4 regions of the Bradyrhizobium sp. CW1 genome follow, and region 1 is predicted to be linked to each of the others. Evidence: predicted binding sites of a transcription regulator. Region 1 holds the regulator's gene; each other region holds the start of a gene.
The links. The regulator LexA, encoded in region 1, represses DNA repair genes until DNA is damaged. The targets are predictions, from matches to a motif close to TGTTCNNNNTGTGTTCNG.
Positions count from the first base shown of each region.

Region 2: a site for LexA is predicted at 3,374-3,391, ahead of IVB54_RS29135 (PA0069 family radical SAM protein). Genes of this name have one in related genera too.
Region 3: a site for LexA is predicted at 2,773-2,790, ahead of IVB54_RS10355 (UvrD-helicase domain-containing protein). Genes of this name have one in related genera too.
Region 4: a site for LexA is predicted at 2,081-2,098, ahead of recA (recombinase RecA). Genes of this name have one in related genera too.

Region 1 covers NZ_CP064684.1:3,847,666-3,852,394, forward strand. Annotated here, with positions in the region: gene IVB54_RS18845 (hypothetical protein) at 1-324, opposite strand, end outside; gene lexA (transcriptional repressor LexA) at 819-1,520, opposite strand; gene glp (gephyrin-like molybdotransferase Glp) at 1,697-2,908, opposite strand; gene IVB54_RS18860 (hypothetical protein) at 3,147-3,338, opposite strand; gene IVB54_RS18865 (HAD family phosphatase) at 3,506-4,132, opposite strand; gene IVB54_RS18870 (alpha-hydroxy acid oxidase) at 4,147-4,729, opposite strand, start outside.
Region 2 covers NZ_CP064684.1:5,978,942-5,983,670, forward strand. Annotated here, with positions in the region: gene IVB54_RS29120 (glycosyltransferase family 39 protein) at 1-677, opposite strand, end outside; gene IVB54_RS29125 (ribonuclease HII) at 776-1,633, opposite strand; partial or broken gene IVB54_RS29130 (VOC family protein) at 1,711-2,165, opposite strand; gene IVB54_RS29135 (PA0069 family radical SAM protein) at 2,189-3,352, opposite strand; gene IVB54_RS29140 (phosphoketolase family protein) at 3,564-4,729, shown strand, end outside.
Region 3 covers NZ_CP064684.1:2,130,835-2,135,563, forward strand. Annotated here, with positions in the region: gene IVB54_RS10355 (UvrD-helicase domain-containing protein) at 1-2,608, opposite strand, end outside; gene IVB54_RS10360 (DUF1328 domain-containing protein) at 2,850-3,023, shown strand; gene IVB54_RS10365 (thioesterase family protein) at 3,029-3,535, opposite strand; gene IVB54_RS10370 (FAD-linked oxidase C-terminal domain-containing protein) at 3,623-4,729, shown strand, end outside.
Region 4 covers NZ_CP064684.1:2,980,128-2,984,856, forward strand. Annotated here, with positions in the region: gene IVB54_RS14395 (hypothetical protein) at 1-15, shown strand, start outside; gene IVB54_RS14400 (hypothetical protein) at 24-257, opposite strand; gene IVB54_RS14405 (hypothetical protein) at 398-586, opposite strand; gene IVB54_RS14410 (DUF2798 domain-containing protein) at 846-1,103, shown strand; gene IVB54_RS14415 (hypothetical protein) at 1,741-1,908, opposite strand; gene recA (recombinase RecA) at 2,173-3,261, shown strand; gene IVB54_RS14425 (hypothetical protein) at 3,365-4,351, shown strand; gene IVB54_RS14430 (hypothetical protein) at 4,361-4,729, shown strand, end outside.

The DNA of each region.
Region 1 (4,729 bases):
CTGGCCTTCGACGAGCTGCGTCACCAGCACGTATTTGCCGTCGGGGAATTCGATCGCATCATGATGGCGGTCGGGAACGTGCGGATCGATCTTGCCGAACTTGCCGACGCGGGAATTGATGGTGCGCGTCCAGATCCAGCGATTGTCGTAGCGGACGTCGTCGGCGAAGGCGAGCTCCGTCCCCGGCAGCAGGCAGACGGCGACGGACGGATCGGCTGCAGAGGCGAAGCCGCGCGTCGAGGTGCCGCGGAAGCTTGTCGTGACGATCGTCTCGCCGACTTCGGCGGGGCGCGACGCGACGGCATGTAGGCTGTAGTCACACATCGGGTGCTCCTCATGCTGGGATAGCAACCCGCGTCTCTTATCGAGGCGCAGGCCTCTATCAGAGTGGAAGCACGAACGCTGTGCTTGGTTGTGGGCAAATCTGCGGCTGGCTTCCGCAAGCCGCGATCACATTATCTTTCCCGAATTCAATAGGAACAAAGCTCGCCGCGATGCATTCGGGAGGCGCGTACGCGAACATTGCCAACTTGGCTGCAACGGCCGAACTTGACCGCTGGTCGCTGTTTCCTCGAACAACCGAGCCGCGAAGCGGTGCTGCTTGAAGCGGTGCTGCTTCGTCGGCGTGGCGAGGAGCCAGCGTTGGAGGAGGGGCCGGATAGTCTGTGCAGAACCAGAAAGGCTATCCAGCCGGAGCGGACGATGATCCGCTCCAATCTCTGACCGGCGATGCCGATCGGAAGCGCGCGAGGCGCCAAGCACCTCCGGCATGAAGTGCTTCCGATATGAAGTACTGCCGATAGAAAGGACTCCCGGTATCAGTACTTCCGGTAAAGCCCGATCAGCTTGCCCTGAATCTTCACCCGGTTGGGCGGCAGGATGCGGACCTCATAGGCCGCGTTGGCGGGCTCGAGCGCGATCGAGGCGCCGCGACGGCGGAAGCGCTTCAGCGTCGCTTCCTCGTCGTCGATCAGCGCCACCACGATGTCGCCGGTATCGGCGCTCTCGTTGCGCTGGATCAGGGCCATGTCGCCGTCGAGAATGCCGGCTTCGACCATCGAGTCGCCGCGCACTTCCAGCGCGTAATGCTCGCCCGAGCCGAGCATGTCAGGCGGTACGCTGATAGTATGGCTGCGGGTCTGCAACGCCTCGATCGGCGTGCCGGCCGCGATGCGGCCCATCACCGGCACCGCGACGGGACGTTCGCCCTCGTCAGCGGGCAGGCTCGCGCTCGCACGCACCTTGCCGAGATTGCCCTCGATGACGCTCGGCGTGAAGCCGCGGCGGCTGCCAGCGGCTGCCTGGAGCTCCGGCAGCTTGATGACTTCAATCGCACGGGCGCGGTTGGGCAGGCGTCGGATGAAGCCACGCTCCTCGAGCGCCGTGATCAGGCGATGGATGCCCGACTTCGAGCGCAGATCGAGCGCATCCTTCATCTCGTCGAAGGAGGGCGGCACGCCGCTTTCCTTCAGACGTTCACTGATGAACCGCAGAAGCTCGTATTGTTTGCGCGTTAACATCTCGACCAAAGTCCCCCGGTTGATGTCGTCCGATTCCGAGACGCTGAATTCGGCCATAAGCCGCTGCATGCTCGAAACAAATCATGAACAGACACTATATGTTCGATACATGTTCCGCAACTGCTTAATTTACCGTGAACAGAGCAAAGTGCGCGGAACGCGCGTTGCGGGGGCGCTCAGACGGGGAGCCGCAACACTTCGCAAGCCGTGCCGGCTTCGGCCTTCGGCGCGAATGGTGCGCGGACGAGAAGTACCTGTGCTGCAGCGAGATTCGCAAGCAGCGAAGAGTCCTGATGATTGACGGGAACAACGACGCGTGTGCCATCGTCACGCTCCTCAAGATGCGCGCGCAGATAGTCCTCGCGCTGGTCGTTGGCGCCGACGTCGCGGCCGAGCACGGCGCGTTCACGGCGATGGTGAATCACTGAACGGCCCGACAGGGCGCGAATCAGCGGCACCATGAACAGGAAAGCGCACACGTAGGACGATACGGGATTGCCCGGCAGGCCGATCACACCCATTGCGCCGAGTCGCCCGTGCATCATCGGCTTGCCTGGCCGCATCGCGATCTTCCAGAACGCCATCGCGATGCCTTCGTCCCGCAGTGCCTGCTGGACCAGATCGTGGTCGCCGACCGATGCGCCGCCGGTCGTGATCAGGACGTCGGCGCCGCTCTCGCGGGCGCGGCGGATGCCGGCGGTGGTGGCCTCGAGCGTGTCGGCGGCAATACCGAGGTCGATGGTCTCGGCGCCCTCGCTGCGGGCGAGCGCGTGCAGGGCGTAGCCGTTGGAATAGACGATCTGGCCGTGGCCGGGCGTGGTGCCCGGCATCACCAGCTCGTCGCCGGTGGCGAGAATCGCGACCTTCGGACGCCTGACAACGGCAAGGTGCGGATGATTCATCCCGGCGGCGAGCGCGAGGTCTCGCTCGGTCAGACGGCTTCCCTTGCGCAGGAGCACGTCGCCCTCGCGGAAATCGACGCCGGCGGGGCGGATGTGCCGGCCGGCGATCGCGGCTTCCTTGATCGTGATGCGCTTGCCGGCGGCGACCGTGTCCTCCTGGATCACGACGGCGTCCGCGCCAAAGGGAATGACGCCGCCGGTGAAGATCCGCACGGCCTCGCCGGCTCCGACCGTCCCCTCGAACGGTCGGCCCGCTGCGACTTCGCCGATGACGGTGAGCTCCGAATCGATCGTCGCGGCGTCGGCCGCGCGCACCGCGTAGCCGTCCATCGCCGACATCGCTTGCGGCGGCTGCGTGCGCCGCGCCACGACGTCACGCGCGAGCACGCGATGGTAGGCCTCGTCGAGGGAAATCATTTCTTCCGGCAGCGGCTCTGCACCCGCCAGCACCGCGGCAAGCGCGTCAGAAACCGGCATCAAGGCCACGGCGAAAACTCCTGCTCGGCACGTTCGGGCGAATGTTCCGCACGTCTTCTAGCCGAGCGCAGGCGCAGAGGCAAAAGCGGCTGAGCAGGCACAGTCATCCCGCCCCTTCACATTGTTCCGGAAGGCAGGATCAAGCGCGTCGCGGCATGATCCGAAGGAGGTCACAGATCGGCAGGAGAGTGGTCATGGAAGCGACGAAAATCATGGCAAGGCGAGAACGCGCCATGGCCTGAATCGATCAGCTCCCTGCCTGCCCGGGAGTTACGTCGGGCGCCTTGGATCCCTGATCCTTGTCGGGCAGCGGGTCGGCTTGGGATTTCAGGTCGGCGGCCTTGCTCACAAGCTTGGCGGAAAGGTCCGAATCTGAAGTTGTCCTCGCGAATTCAAGAAGAAGAGAGGCCTGCTTGGTGAGGTAGGTTTTGCCCAGCACGATGATGCATCCGTCCGTAGAAGTCCCAACGGACTCTAAGAGTCCGGAAGGCGGTATTCCGTTCCCGGAACTCTGTATAAAAATGTACAAAGTGATCCGGTTCCTCAATTTTTCAAAATTGGTCCGTCGGGCCGTGCCGTCGTGGGTTTCGCGACAACGGACCGTCGTCAAATGCCCAATGCCTTCAATGCGTTCCCGACGTCACGCGGCGAGGTCACATGCACCGCCGTCAAGCCGCGCGCGCGCGCTCCCTCGATGTTTTCGGCAAGATCGTCGAAGAACACGATGCGCCCGGCGGGCACGCCGATCGCCGCAACGACGTGGTCGAAGGCCTCCGCATCCGGTTTGCGCAGGCCGATGCTGGACGACAAATACAGCTCGCGGAAATGGCCGAGGAGGTCGGCATATTCCCTCGAGAAATGGTCCACGTGCGGCCGGTTGGTGTTGGAGAAAGCATAGAGCGGCATCTGTTTCGCTGCGCGCGGCAGCAGCTCGGCGATGTCAGGCATTTCGCCGGCGAAAATCGCGTTCCAGCCTTCCAGGAACTGCGCATCCGAAATGCCGATTCCGAGCGAGGCTCGCAATGAGGCGAAATAGTCCTCATCGCTGATCTTCCCCATCTCGTGCAACCGATAGGCTTCGCTGTCCCGCACATAGCGCGCGACGATGGCTTCGGGCTTGCAGCCGGCATGTCCCGCCCAGCAGGCGATCGCCTTGGAGAAATCGATATCGAGCACGACGCGGCCGAGATCGAACAGGAGCGCATCCGCGCTGCCGGGAGAGAGCGATGTCACCTGCGTCCTTTCACTCAGTATCGATACGGCTCGTGGTCGAACAGCGGAAACGCGCTGAACACACTCGGCGCGTTGGTTGCGGTCGCCTGGTGCAGGCAGGATTTGTTGACCTCGGCGAACGAGGTCGCACCCAAGAGGCCGAGGCAGCGCAGCACTTCGTCCTCGAGCAGTTCCAGCATGCGCGCCACGCCGGCTTCGCCGGCCGCCGCCAGCGCCCAGCATTGCAGCCGGCCGATGCCGACGAGGTCGGCGCCCGCCGCGATCGCCTTGACGATGTCGGTGCCGCGACAGACACCGCCATCGACCATGATCTTGGCGCGGCCGTTCACGGCGTCGACGATCTCGGGCAGCACGTGCATGGCGCCGCGACCGTGATCGAGCTGACGGCCGCCATGGTTGGAGACGTAGATCCATTCGACGCCGTGATCGATCGCGATCAGCGCGTCCTCTGGCGTCGCGATGCCCTTGAGGATCAGCGGGATCTTGAACTTGTCCTTGATCATCTTCACCGTCCGCCACTCCAGACCCTTCTGGTAATCGCCCCCGGTGGCGCGCAAGCGGCTCTCGCGAACGTAGCGCTTGGCGATGTCACGTTCG
Region 2 (4,729 bases), 2.1 Mb from region 1:
TCGGCGCGCGTCAGCCAGACGGCATAGGGCAATGCCAGCACGGCGACGACCACCAGCGCAAACAGCGGGTCGAAGGCACGCAACGTGCGGCGGCCGTCCGCGGTTGCGAGCGCGAAGACGACGATCAGCAGCAGCAGGAAGATCGCAGCCGGCGTCGTCAACAGCAAGAGGCCGGCCTCGATCGACCAGGCAAACCAGGCGTTGCCGCGGCGCTGTCCGATGATCTGCCAGGAATGCAGCAGCAGCAGCGCCCAGAGCGGTCGCGCCAGCACCAGAGGGCCGAAGTCGAGTGTGGGCGAGGAGAAGGCCAGCAGCGTCATGGTCAGCAGCACGGCCAGCACTGCCTGCTGGGGGCCGACCACCGCGCGGGACAGATGATAGAGCGTGATCAACGTCGCGATCCCGCAGAGTTCGGCCAGCACGTAGACACCGAACAGGTGGCCGCCGGCAGCGCGATAGGCGATGTCGGCGAGCCAGACCGGCAAGGGCGGCCCGAGATCGGTGCCGACCTGGTATTCGCGGCCGAAGGCCAGCAGGGTCGCGAGACTGCCGGGCGGGCTGCGATAAAACACGAGCGCCACGAACAGCCACATCGCGGCCTGGAGCAGCACGGCGATCCAGACGATCAGCCGCGGCCGCGCGCGAATGAGCTCGATGACCAGGGAGGTAAACCGCATGTAACGTCCGAAAGATGCAGCCAACCCGTGAAGCCGGCCCTATTCGCTCACGACTGTTTTGATAAAGGGCGTGACGCGTCGTGGCAACTGAGTCTCGTCTAGAGATTTGCCGACGCGTCGACTTCCAGGCTCGCGTCCACCTGCAGCTGGATCTCGGTCACCGCAAACAGATCCTGCGCCGGCTCGACCGTCCAGGGCATGTGCTTGGCGCGTGCGGCGGCGACGGGGGCGAAGAAGCTGCGGTGGTGGACGGTGGGACCGAGGCGGTTGAGCGCGTCGAGGTGCTCGGGCACGGCGTAGCCCTTATGCTGCTCGAAACCGTAGCCGGGACAGTCCTGCGCCAACGCGCACATCAGGCGGTCCCGCGTTACCTTGGCGATGATCGAGGCCGCTGCGATCGACAGGACGATGCCGTCGCCGCCGATCACGGCCTCGCAATCGCATTCCGTGTCGAGCCGGTCGCGGCCGTCGACGAAGACGTGCCGCGGCTGCTGGGGCAGCGCCACCACGGCGCGCTTCAGCGCCCACAGCGAGGCGCGCAGGATGTTGTCGCGGTCGATGCGGGAGCGCGAGGCGACGGCCACCGAGACCTGGGCGGTCGCGCAGATCTTGCCGAACAGCCTTTCGCGCTCCTCGGCCGTCAGGCGCTTGGAATCGTCGATGCCGCGCGGGATGCGGTCGGGATCGAGAATCACCGCCGCCGCCACCACCGGACCGGCCAGTGGCCCCCGGCCCGCCTCATCGCAGCCCGCTACCGGCCAAACGCCGCACTTGATCAGCGCGCGCTCACGGCGGAAGCTTGGGGCAACGATGATGGCGCTCTTTGTGCCGGCCAGCGCCTTGGCGATTTTTTTGGGCGCAGCTTTCTTGTTCTCAGGCGCAGCCTTCTCGTTCTTAGGCGCAGCCTTTTTGGGCGCGCCTTTGGCCGGCTTCTTGGCGGATTGATCCCGAATCATGGCCGGGATCGTGCGCAAGCGGCATGGCCTGCGCAATCGGGAACCTCGAACAATTCCCGTTATTCAAGCCAGCCGCCCTATTCCGCCAGATGCACCCGCCGGTCCTCGCCGACGTCGATGCCGGGCGCGACCACGACCTCCCAGGGATGGCCGTCAGGATCGGCGAAATAGCCGGAATAGCCGCCGTAGTCGGTCTCATGTGCTGCCTTCAGCAACGCGGCTCCCTTGCTGACGGCGAAGACCAGCACCGCATCCACCTCCTCACGCGCGCGGCAATTCCAGGCGAGCGTCATGCCGCGGAACGTCGATGGCCTCGGATGATCAGGCAATTTGGCGTCGACCGCGAGTTGATCCCAGGGAAACAACGCGAGCACCGGACCGCCGGTGTCATAGAACGCAACGGTCTCGCCGGTTACCTTGAGCCGGCGCGAGAAACCGAGCGCGTCGTAAAGGCAATGCTGGCGCGGATGTCGTTCACGCCCAGCGTGATGACGGTCAGCCGCGGGATAGGAGCTGGCGGTTCCTTACTCATAGACGCCTCTCTCACTTCGTCCCTCAGAACAGGCTGAGCTGATCGCCGTTCCGCTTCGGCTTGGCAAAATGATCCGTCGTCAGCTTGGCGCGCCGTTTGTTCAGCCCGAGCCTGTCGCAAGCGATCTCGAAGCGGCGGCCGATGGTCCAGGCCATCGGGCCGGTGCCCTTCATGCGCTCGCCCCATTTCGCATCGTAGTCACGGCCGCCGCGCATGTCGCGGATCAGCGTGAAGACGTGGCGATACCGGTCCGGATAGTTCGCCATCAGCCATTCCCGAAAGAGATCGCGCACCTCGAGCGGCAACCGCAGCAACACGTAGGAGGCCTCCTTGACGCCGGCATGGGCGGCGGCATCCAGGATGCGCTCGATCTCGGAATCGTTCAGCGCGGGGATCACGGGCGCGACCATGACGGTGGTCGGAATGCCAGCCTCGGAAAGCTGCTTCAGTGCCTCCAGCCGCTTCGGCGGCGTGGACGCCCGCGGCTCCATGGTGCGCGCTAGTTTCGGATCGAGCGAGGTCACGGAGATCCCGACCTTGGCGAGGTTGCGTTTGGCCATTCGCGCGAGAATGTCGATGTCGCGCACGACCAGCGCCGACTTGGTGACGATCCCGACGGGATGGCCGGCGCGCTCCAGCACCTCCAGAATGCCGCGCATGATTTTGCGCTCGCGCTCGATCGGCTGATAGGGATCGGTGTTGGTGCCGATCGCGATCATCCGCGGCTCGTAGCCCGGCGCCGCAAGCTCCTTCTCGAGCAACGCCGGCGCCTCGGGCTTCACGAACAGCTTCGACTCAAAGTCGAGCCCCGGCGACAGGCCGAGATAGGCATGCGTCGGCCGCGCGAAGCAATAGACGCAGCCGTGCTCGCAACCGCGGTAGGGATTGATCGAACGATCGAAGCCGATGTCGGGAGATTCGTTGCGGGTGATCACCTTGCGCGAGGTGTCGATCCCGACCGTGGTCTTGAACGGGGGCAGTTCTTCAAGGCTCTGCCAGCCATCGTCGAATGCGACGCGCGCCTCGGCCTCAAACCGGCCGCTGGCGTTGGACTGCGCGCCCCGGCCTCGCCTGCGCTGGCGGTCGATGGCGACCGCCAGCTCAGGGAAGTCAGAAGGCGCACCCGCCGGCTCGGAGGGCGCCGTGACCGGCGGGTGCTTGAGAGCATGAGAGGATGCTGGACTCATGAAGCCAAGATAGCATGTCAAAGGAACAAATCAAGAACACAAACAAAAAACGTGAAAACAACCCCATGCACAGTAGAGCTGCCCAAATTTCGGGCGGGGGTTTTTGACTTCACGCAACACCAGCGTGACCACGATTCCGTTTGATCACGGGAGGGATCGATCGTCGCGGAACATGGTTGATGACGATCGTTGGGTGAAGGTCGGCAAGAACATGACAAATCAACAACAATTGGCCGCAGCGAGCAGCAACCTCGAACTGCTCGACCGCTATTGGCGCGCCGCGAACTATCTCTCCGTCGGGCAAATCTATCTCCTCGACAATCCGCTGCTGCGCGAGCCCTTACGGCCCGAGCACATCAAGCCGCGTTTGCTCGGCCATTGGGGCACGACGCCCGGTTTGAACTTCATTTATGCCCATCTCAACCGCGTCATCCGCGCGCTGGACCTGAACGTGATCTATGTCTGCGGTCCCGGGCACGGCGGCCCCGGCATGGTCGCCAACACCTATCTCGAAGGCAGCTACAGCGAGCTCTATCCCGATATCGCGCGCGATACCGAGGGGTTGCGCAAGCTGTTCAGGCAATTCTCCTTCCCCGGCGGCATCCCGAGTCACGCGGCGCCGGAAACGCCGGGCTCGATCCACGAAGGCGGTGAGCTCGGTTACGCGCTGGTGCATGCCTATGGCGCGGCCTTCGACAATCCCGACCTGATCGTCGCCTGTGTCGTCGGTGACGGCGAGGCCGAGACCGGCCCGCTCGCCGCGTCCTGGCACTCCAACAAATTCCTCAATCCTGCGCATGACGGCGCGGTGCTGCCGATCCTGCATCTCAACGGTTACAAGATTGCCAATCCGACCGTGCTCGGCCGGATGCGCGACGACGAGATCCGCGATCTCTTCCGCGGGCTCGGCCACGAGCCGCTGTTCGTCGAGGGCGACGATCCCAAATTGATGCACCGGGCCATGGCAGACGCGCTCGACGTCGCGCTCGTCAGCATCCGGTCGATCCAGCAGCACGCCCGCGACGGCCGCAAGAGCGTCGAACGCCCGCGCTGGCCGATGATCGTGCTGCGCAGCCCGAAGGGCTGGACCGGCCCCAAGGAAGTCGACGGCAAGAAGGTGGAGGGCTTTTGGCGGGCGCATCAGGTGCCCGTCGCGAACTGTCGCGAGAACCCGGCGCATCTGAAGATTCTCGAAGACTGGATGCGCAGCTACGAGCCGGAAAAGCTGTTCGACGCGAACGGCGCGCTCATTGCCGAGCTCCAGGCGCTCGCGCCCGAAGCCAATCGCCGCATGGGCGCCAATCCGCACGCCAATGGCGGCCTTCTGAAGAAGGAGCTGAAGCTGCCGGACTTCCGCAGTTTCGCCGTCGAAGTAGC
Region 3 (4,729 bases), 1.7 Mb from region 1:
TCTTCTCCCCCGCCTTGTCGAAGGCGATGGTGAGCTTGTTGCCGTCGATCTTGGTGACGCGGCCATAGCCGAATTTCTGGTGGAAGACGCGGTCGGAGAGGGAGAATTCCGAGGTCGTGCCGGTGGATTTGGCCACCAGCTCGCCCTCGATCGTCAGCGGCCCGCGGCGGCGCGAGGAGAAGCTGCCGAAATCGGGCGAGGACGACTGGGACGAAAACGACGAGGCCTGTTCCTCGAAACTGCCGCGGCCGCCATTGCCGCCGCCACCGCCGCCGCGATTGCGATTGGCCTGGGCGCGCTGCCAGCCCGGGGTCGAATAGGTGGAGCCGAACGCTTCCATGTCGTCGAAGCGGGAGGCGCCGTAGCCGCCGGTGCCGCCCCAGGCCGAGCCGCCCTTGGATTCCGTGATCTCGACATTGGCCGCGGGCAGTTCGTCGAGAAAGCGCGAGGGGATCGTGGTCGACCAGGTGCCGTGGATCCGGCGGTTGGTGGCAAAATAGATTTTGGCGCGGCGGCGGGCCCGGGTCAGGCCGACATGACCGAGCCGGCGCTCTTCCTCGAGGCCGGCGCGGCCCTGTTCGTCCAACGTGCGCTGGCTCGGAAACAGGCCTTCCTCCCAGCCGGGCAGGAACACGTTGTCGAATTCCAGCCCCTTGGCCGAATGCAGCGTCATCAGCGACACCGCGTCCTCGTCGGCGCCGCTGTCGCGGTCCATCACCAGTGAGATGTGCTCCAAAAACCCTTGCAGGTTCTCGAACTCCTCCATCGAGCGCACCAGCTCCTTGAGGTTTTCGAGCCGACCCGCGGCGTCCGCCGAACGGTCCTTCTGCCACATCTCGGTGTAGCCGCTCTCGTCGAGCACGATCTCGGCGAGCTCGGTGTGCGAGGTGACCTCGCGCTGGGCGCGCCAGCGGTCGAACTGGGCGACGACGTCGCGCAAGGAGCCGCGCGCCTTCGGCTTCAGCTCATCGGTCTCGACCACCGCGCGCGCCGCCTCGAACAGCGGGATGCGGCGCTTGCGGGCGTGATCGTGCAGCATCTGCACGGTGGCATCGCCCAGGCCGCGCTTGGGCGTGTTGACGATGCGCTCGAAGGCGAGATCGTCGGCCGGTGAATTGATGACGCGGAGATAAGCCAGCGCATCGCGGATCTCGGCGCGCTCGTAGAAGCGCGGGCCGCCGATGACGCGATAGGGCAGGCCGAGCGTGACGAAGCGGTCCTCGAACTCGCGCATCTGGTAGGAGGCGCGCACCAGAATCGCGATCTCGTTGAGCTTGTCGCCCTGGCGCTGGATCTGCTCGATCTCCTCGCCGATGCCGCGGGCTTCCTCTTCCGAATCCCAAGAGCCTGTTACCGTGACCTTCTCGCCGTCCTGGTCCTCGGTGCGCAGCGTCTTGCCGAGCCGGCCCTCGTTGTGGGCGATCAGGTGCGAGGCGGCGGCGAGGATGTGGCCCGTCGAGCGGTAGTTGCGCTCGAGGCGGATGACCTTGGCGCCGGGGAAATCATGGTCGAAGCGCAGGATGTTGTCGACCTCCGCGCCGCGCCAGCCATAGATCGACTGGTCGTCGTCGCCGACGCAGCAGATGTTTTTGACGTGGCGCGTCTGCTCCTTCTCCCCGCTTGCGGGGTCGCGACGAGCTTCGCTCACGCTGAGAAGGTCAGGATGAGGGGCTGCCTCCACGAGCTCAGCTTGCTGAGAGTCCCCCTCACCCGGATCGCTCGGGCGCGCAATTGCGCTGCCGGGCGATCCGACCTCTCCCCGCACGCGGGGAGAGGCAAAAGAAGTCGGCGCTTGGGACAGCAGCCGCAGCCACAGATATTGAGCGACGTTGGTGTCTTGATACTCATCGACCAGGATGAATTTGAAGCGCTGCTGGTACTGCCGCAGGATATCCGGGTGCTCGCGGAAGATGCGGATGTCCTCGAGCAGCAGATCGCCGAAATCGGCGGCGTTCAGGATCTTCAGCCGCTCCTGGTAGCTCGCATAGAGCTTGCCGCCCTTGCCGTTGGCGAACACGGCGGCTTCGCCCGACGGCACCTGCGACGGCGTCAGGCCGCGGTTCTTCCAGCCGTCGATCAGCCCGGCCAGCATGCGCGCCGGCCAGCGCTTGTCGTCGATATTGTCGGCTTGCAGAAGCTGCTTGAGCAGTCGGACCTGATCGTCGACGTCGAGCACGGTGAAGTTCGACTTGAGCTGCGCCAGCTCGGCGTGGGTGCGCAGGATGCGCCCGCCGATGGAGTGGAAGGTGCCGAGCCACGGCATGCCTTCGACGGCATGGCCGAGCATCTGACCGAGCCGATGTTTCATTTCGCGCGCGGCCTTGTTGGTGAAGGTCACCGACAGGATTTCGGATGGGCGGGCGCGGCCCTGGCTCAGGATGTGGGCGATGCGCGTGGTCAGCACGCGGGTCTTGCCGGTGCCGGCGCCGGCCAGCACCAGAACCGGCCCGTCCAGCGTCTCCACAGCCTCGCGCTGCTCCGGATTGAGCCCGGACAGGTATTGCGGGCCTACCGAGGCGCGCGCACGCGCGGCGATGCCGCCGGCTGCGGGCTGGTGGTCGGGGACGCTCTGGGACGTGATCTTGCTCGGCTCGGTCATGCGAATCATTTGCCCCACGTTGGCACCGCGGGGTGGTGAAAGGGGAGCCTTCTTAACAGGGATTGGTCCCTATATGGGGCCGCGGACAGGGGTTTTCCACGTGCGCCGAAAGCCAATTTGTTCCTGTCGGTCAGGCGAATTTCCGGCTTCAGCGGCCCGGAACCATTGTTCCGAGTTGGCGATTGGTTCTGCAAGTGAGGCGCGTCAGCCGCGCCGATCGCAGACAGACATCGAAACAGAGGTTCGGATCATGCTTAGCTGGGTAGTTACGTTTCTGGTTATCGCCCTGATCGCCGGTATCCTGGGCTTTGGCGGCCTCGCCGGCGCGTCGATCGAAATCGCCAAGATCATCTTCTTCATCGCAGTCGTGTTGTTCCTGGTCTCGGCCGTTGTCGGACTGGCACGGGGTCGTAACAGGGTTTAGCGCGCTTACCGCTTCGAGGGCATCGCCACGTTCCGGCCGATGCCCTCGGGCCGCGGGACGGCGCTGTGGGCCTTGACCACCGCTGCGATGCGCTCACGGATGTCTGGGGGAAAAGCCGCCACCTTTCGTGAGCCCATGTCGATGTGAAGCGACATGTTTTCCGATGTGGCGGACAGCCATCCTTCGGTCGCGTGCCGCAGCTCCTGGAAGGTGTGCAGCCGCTTGTCGTCGGCTTCCAGCAGCCAGACCGAGACCTGCACGAGATCGTCGAGATGGATTTCGCGCAAATACCGCACGTGGCATTCGGCGGTGAAGGTCGAGCCGCCGCGCTCCTTCATGTAGCCCGGTCCGATCCCGAGCGTCAGCCACATCTGGTCGATCGCGCGGTCGAACATCACGTTGTAATAGGCCATGTTGAGGTGGCCGTTGTAGTCGATCCATTGCGGCTCGATCTGCATGATTGACGAGCGGAACGGCACGCCCTCGATCGTTGTGGCAGCAGTCTCCGGCATGTGTCCTTCCCCAGCTATGCGTCCGGTCGCTTGACTTGACCGGTGAGATGTCCTTTGCCACGGTTCGTCTCGTCGGGAGGAACGTCCGTGGGTACGACCATCACCAATAATCCGCCGCGGCCGGCGCCGAAAGCCCTCGCGAGCGCGCTGGAGCAACTTGCCGCGCGGTTCGGCAACCGCCTCATCACCTCGCAAGCCGTCCGCGAGCAGCACGGCCATACCACCACATGGATCGTGAACCAGCCGCCGGACGGCGTGGTGATGGCGCAGGAGACTGCCGACATCCAGGACGTGGTGCGGATCTGCGCGAAAAACGGCGTGCCTGTCATCGCCTTCGGCACCGGCACCTCGCTCGAGGGCCAGGTCAACGCACCCGCCGGCGGAATTTGCATCGACCTGCGCGACATGAACAAGGTGCTCGCGGTGCATGCCGAGGACCTCGACTGCGTGATCCAGCCCGGGGTGACCCGCAAGGCGCTCAACGAGCATCTGCGCGACCAGGGCCTGTTCTTCCCGATCGACCCCGGCGCGGACGCTTCCCTCGGTGGCATGGCCTCGACCCGCGCTTCCGGCACCAATGCGGTGCGCTACGGCACCATGCGCGACAGTGTGCTGGCGCTGAAAGTGGTCCGCGGCGACGGCGAGATCATCACGACCGGCACGCGTGCGAAGAAATCATCCGCCGGCTACGACCTGACGCATCTGTTCGTCGGCGCCGAGGGCACGCTCGGCATCATCTCGGAGCTGACCATCCGCCTGCGCGGCATCCCCGATACGATCGCGGCCGGAGCGGTGTCGTTCGAGACCGTGCACGGGGCGTGTCAGGCCGTGATCCTGGCGATCCAGACCGGCATTCCCGTGGCGCGCATCGAGCTGCTCAACGCCGCGCAGGTGCGGGCCTGCAACGCCTATTCGAAGTTGACCCTGCCCGAAACGCCGCTGCTGCTGATGGAATTCCACGGCAGCGAGATCGAGGTCGCCGAACAGTCCAAGGCCTTCGGCGAGATCGCCAGGGATTGCGGCGGCGGCGACTTCTCCTGGACCACCAAGCCGGAGGATCGCACAAAGCTGTGGCAGGCGCGGCACGACGCCTATTGGTCGGTGAAAGCGCTGCGGCCCGGCGACAGCATCGGGGTGGTCGCGACCGACGTCTGCGTGCCGATCTCGCGGCTTGCCGAATGCGTCGGCGAGACC
Region 4 (4,729 bases), 870 kb from region 1:
CCCAGCGCGGATTAGGGCCGGCCCTATTCGAAGGTTTCGGATGTGATGCGGATCCGGAATACGGGCTCCTTGGCCTCGTCCAGCAGCTCCATATTCCATTCGGAATTTTCCTGGAGCTTGCGGGCGATGCCGGCGGCCATGTCGGCGCAGACGCTTGTCATCTCCTTCCAGGCCAAATCGCGATCGGCAAATTCCGACGCCTGGTCGGCACAGCCGGAATAGCGGCCGTTCCGGATTCGAAAGAAGTAGAGCGGCATGGTTCGCACCGATCGCGCCTGATGGCTCCGTCCCCACGGCCATAATCCCGGCAGTCCAATCCCAAACCGTCGGCAGATCAATTCCGGTCGGCTACGGAATAGCCCCATGGACGCCAGCCCACCGATCTCGGTCCGACGGCTCAGGCCGTGTCGCGTCCGATCGCCTTCAGCTCCCGATCGATGCGCCGCTGCACCCGTCGGATCGCCAAGAGATCGATCTTGGTCTCAGTCTTGCCGGTCTTGATCTGCTCGCCGATCCGGAACTGCCACTGCCAAATGCCGGGAATTGCCGTCTTGGCGACGGTGAACTCGATGCCCCTGTGATTCATGGCCATCTCCCATGATTCACTTCCATCACTGAGAACATGCTGGGCGGCATAATATTCCAAGAAAGCCAAACCTGTCGGTAAGCCCCGGATCGCTCACGGCTATCGCGCAAACGCACGCGCGCCGCCCAGCGGCGGCGCGACCTCATGCCCGTGGTTCTCCGGCCAAGAACAGAGTTCCTGGGATGGGTAAGGGCACCTTCCGGAACGCGGCGGCATGTGCCTTGCTTGGCCCGATGCGGCTAAGCAACATGGACGCGTCATGCCGGGCATTCCCCGCCGCTATTCTCATTTCGTGTTCGGAATCATCCAGTCCGGACTGACCTCGCTGATCGCCGCGGGCATCGCCAGCTTTCCCGCAGGGAACGCGCTGGACTTCCTGGCGCACTGGATGGTGTCGTGGCTGATCGCATGGGCGGCGATGCTGCCGATAGTGCTGCTCGCAGCGCCGGCGATCCGCGCCTTCTCGCTGCGGCTGACGCAGGAGGAGGGCGGTTCGCAAACCGGTCGGCCGGCATGAAAATCGGAATGAAAAAACCCCGCTTGGGAGAACCAAGCGGGGAGAAGGTTATTGGAGGCTGAGGTGCTGGGCTGCAACACCATAGCCGGGCGACCCTAGCCGGTTCAGCTTACGACAGCCTGACAAGGCCCAATGATGGCAGCAAAAGCCGGAGCGCGGGGGCCGCAGACTGGCCCCGCACCGGTCCCAATTTCGACATCCGTTCGCACAACTCAGGACACAACCGCAGGCGAGATTTCGCGGCGACGGTGCTGCCATGGGGGAAAACGTGGCGTGCCGGCAACGGGGTGGCATCATGGACAACGTAGAGCGGTCATTCGCCGCCGCGACGGCGGCTGGCTTCGTCGTGCTGGTAATCGGCATCGGGTTGCTGGTTCTGCTGTAGGCGCTGTTGGGTGCGGGAGATGGCTCCGAAAGTGGAAAGGCCCGTGCGCGCCTTTCAAAAACGCGAAAACAACCCCATGCACAGTAGCGTGCCTACAAATTTCCCCGCCCAGTCAATGGCTTACTGGTAGTATTTAGTACCATATCGGCTCGGATTCGCCTTTCACGGCCATCCGAATCCCGATTCCCGTGCCGATTCCCTGAGATCAACGGGCGGCCGCTCCGGCACCGTCGCCAGCGCGGTCCCAGCGGCCTAATGAACCTTGATCGCGTCCAGCGGCAAACGGAGTTCGGCGGCACGCTCTTCGCGGTCTTTCTTGCGGAACTCGTTTTCCTTACGCTCGAACTTGCTCAGCTCCTCCCGCGCCGCCTCCAGCAGCGGAGTGCGCCGGGCCGTATCGTGATGCGTGTTGTTCGTCATGACTGAAGTCCCCAGAGTTGCGGTCTCGTCCAAGAGGCTATCCAGGAGAAGGCCGCAGACCACGAAAGGTTCGGTGCCGCAGGATGACGGAATTCTGACGGTGTGCGGGTCATCCGTCTTTGATGCGCGTCAGCCAGAGCGTGCAAATTCCCAAAAGAACATATTGCGAACCTAGAACAAATAGGGTACATTGTTTTTATCGCCGCGCCGCCTCGCCAATCGTTTGTCCCTCACGCGAATCCTCGTCATAAGGAGCACGACCCGATGTCCACCACTGCCCTGCGTATCGTCGAAGGATCCTCCATGGACAAGAGTAAAGCTCTCGCCGCCGCGCTCTCCCAGATCGAGCGTCAGTTCGGCAAGGGCTCGGTGATGAAGCTCGGCAAGAACGACCGTTCGATGGATGTCGAGGCGGTCTCTTCGGGCTCGTTGGGGCTCGATATCGCGCTCGGGATCGGCGGCCTGCCGAAGGGGCGCGTCGTGGAGATCTACGGGCCGGAATCCTCGGGCAAGACCACGCTGGCGCTGCACACGGTGGCGGAAGGGCAGAAGAAGGGCGGCATCTGCGCCTTCATCGACGCCGAGCACGCGCTCGACCCGGTCTATGCGCGCAAGCTGGGCGTCAATATCGACGAGCTCCTGATCTCCCAGCCGGACACCGGCGAGCAGGCGCTGGAAATCTGCGACACGCTGGTGCGCTCCGGCGCGGTCGACGTGCTGGTGATCGATTCGGTCGCGGCGCTGGTGCCGAAGGCCGAGCTCGAGGGCGAGATGGGCGATGCGCTGCCGGGTCTGCAGGCGCGTCTGATGAGCCAGGCGCTGCGCAAGCTGACGGCGTCCATCAACAAGTCCAATACCATGGTGATCTTCATCAACCAGATCCGCATGAAGATCGGCGTGATGTACGGCTCGCCGGAGACCACCACCGGCGGCAACGCGCTGAAATTCTATGCTTCCGTCCGCCTCGACATCCGCCGCATCGGCGCGATCAAGGAGCGTGACGAAGTGGTCGGCAACACCACGCGCGTCAAGGTCGTCAAGAACAAGCTGGCGCCGCCGTTCAAGCAGGTCGAGTTCGACATCATGTACGGCGAGGGCGTCTCCAAGATGGGCGAGATCCTCGATCTCGGCGTCAAGGCCGGCATCGTCGAAAAATCCGGCGCATGGTTCTCCTACGACAGCCAGCGTCTTGGCCAGGGCCGCGAGAATTCGAAAGCGTTCCTGAAGGCCAACCCCGACATCACCGCCAAGATCGAGACCTCGATCCGCCAGAACTCCGGCCTGATCGCCGAGCAGATTCTCGCCGGCAGCCCCGAGCGTGACGCCGACGGCGAGGAGCCGGCGGACGAGTAAGCTTCAGCAGTAAAGTTTTTCGCGAGGAGCGGGCGCTGAGGACGTTGAGTTGCCGACGTCTTCGGCGCCTGTTTCGTTTGGCGTGGGGGCACCGGGTGGTGCGATGAAGCGTCTGATCTTGACCAGTTCGTCCGGAGGCCAGCTCGCACGATCCGGGTTGGCGGAGCTTGTCATCTCATCCTCGTTTCACTTTGAGTGGGGACCGCTGCCCTCACCCGAGAAGCTCGCAGCCTATTTCGCGGCGCGTTCGGCGAATCTCGGGCCGGGTGATCATTGGTCCGATTGGGGCATCCGCTGGCCCAAGGGTATCAAGGACCGCAAAGACTTGTCCCTGGCAGACTTCTGCGAGCGATATGACGTGGTTGAACTTTGGTTCGACCCAGCTCCCCGGGATCAATTGCAGCTCGTCTGCCTGCTGGACCACCTCAGCTCCTGCTCCTCGCTGGTGCCAAAGCTTCGACTTCGACTTGTGTCATCCGAGCTGACGACAGCACACGGCGAGGATCTCGCTGCGTCCGAGCCGCACATCCATGTCGTGCCTGTTAGGGCCCAGGAGTTCGAGACTGCCCGGTTGGCGTGGTCGGCCTACCGTGCGATGACCCCTGAGGCGTGCGTCGATCTCCTTCACCAGGATCTCAGTGCATTGCTGATGCTGCGCCCGGCCTTGCTCGATCTCTTGGCAGAACTGCCGTCGCCTTTCACGGGTCTCGGTGCGACCGAGATGCGATTTCTGGAGCTCCTTGCCAGAGGGTTTGCAAACACGAATGCGTTGTTTCACCTGCGCTCGCAACGGCGCACATATGGGTTCGGAGAATTTGAGTTGGGTTCGTTGCTCGAGGGGCTCGCGCTCGGCCCCAAGCCCGTAGTGGCCGGGTTGGGCGACGAACTGCGCACGATCGATCGCGAAAATTTAAGAGCTCGGCACGAGGTCTATCTCCGCAGCCGGTTGTCGTTGACCGAGTTCGGCAGGGCCGTCCTGGCCCATCAGGAAGATTTCAGTCGCCACAATCCGATCGACCGCTGGTGGGGCGGCACGCACCTGACCAATGATCGGCTGTGGCGTTACGGTAATGTTTTGACGAAGCCTTGAGGCCACGGCATGACGCGGCTCATTGTCACGACCGACTCGTCCATCGCCGGCGCTATTCAACAGGCGGGCCTTGCCGACCTCGTGATTGCCATCGAGCGCCGGCTGGTCTGGGGACCGTTGCCAGCCGATGCAGAGCTGGACGCATTCTTTGCGCCGCGTACGACACAGCCCCGCGGGCTTCACTGGCTCGACGATACGCCGTCCTGGCGTCTCGAGGAATCAGGCGTGAAGGATCGAGGACTGATTGAACTGCTCGCGGAATATGACACGGTCGAGTTTTGGCGAGGGCCGGAGCCAAATGCGCAATTGATCCTGCTCTGGCTGCTCGATCATTGGGGCCGCCAACACGATGCAAATCCCGACTTTGTCGTGCGCTCC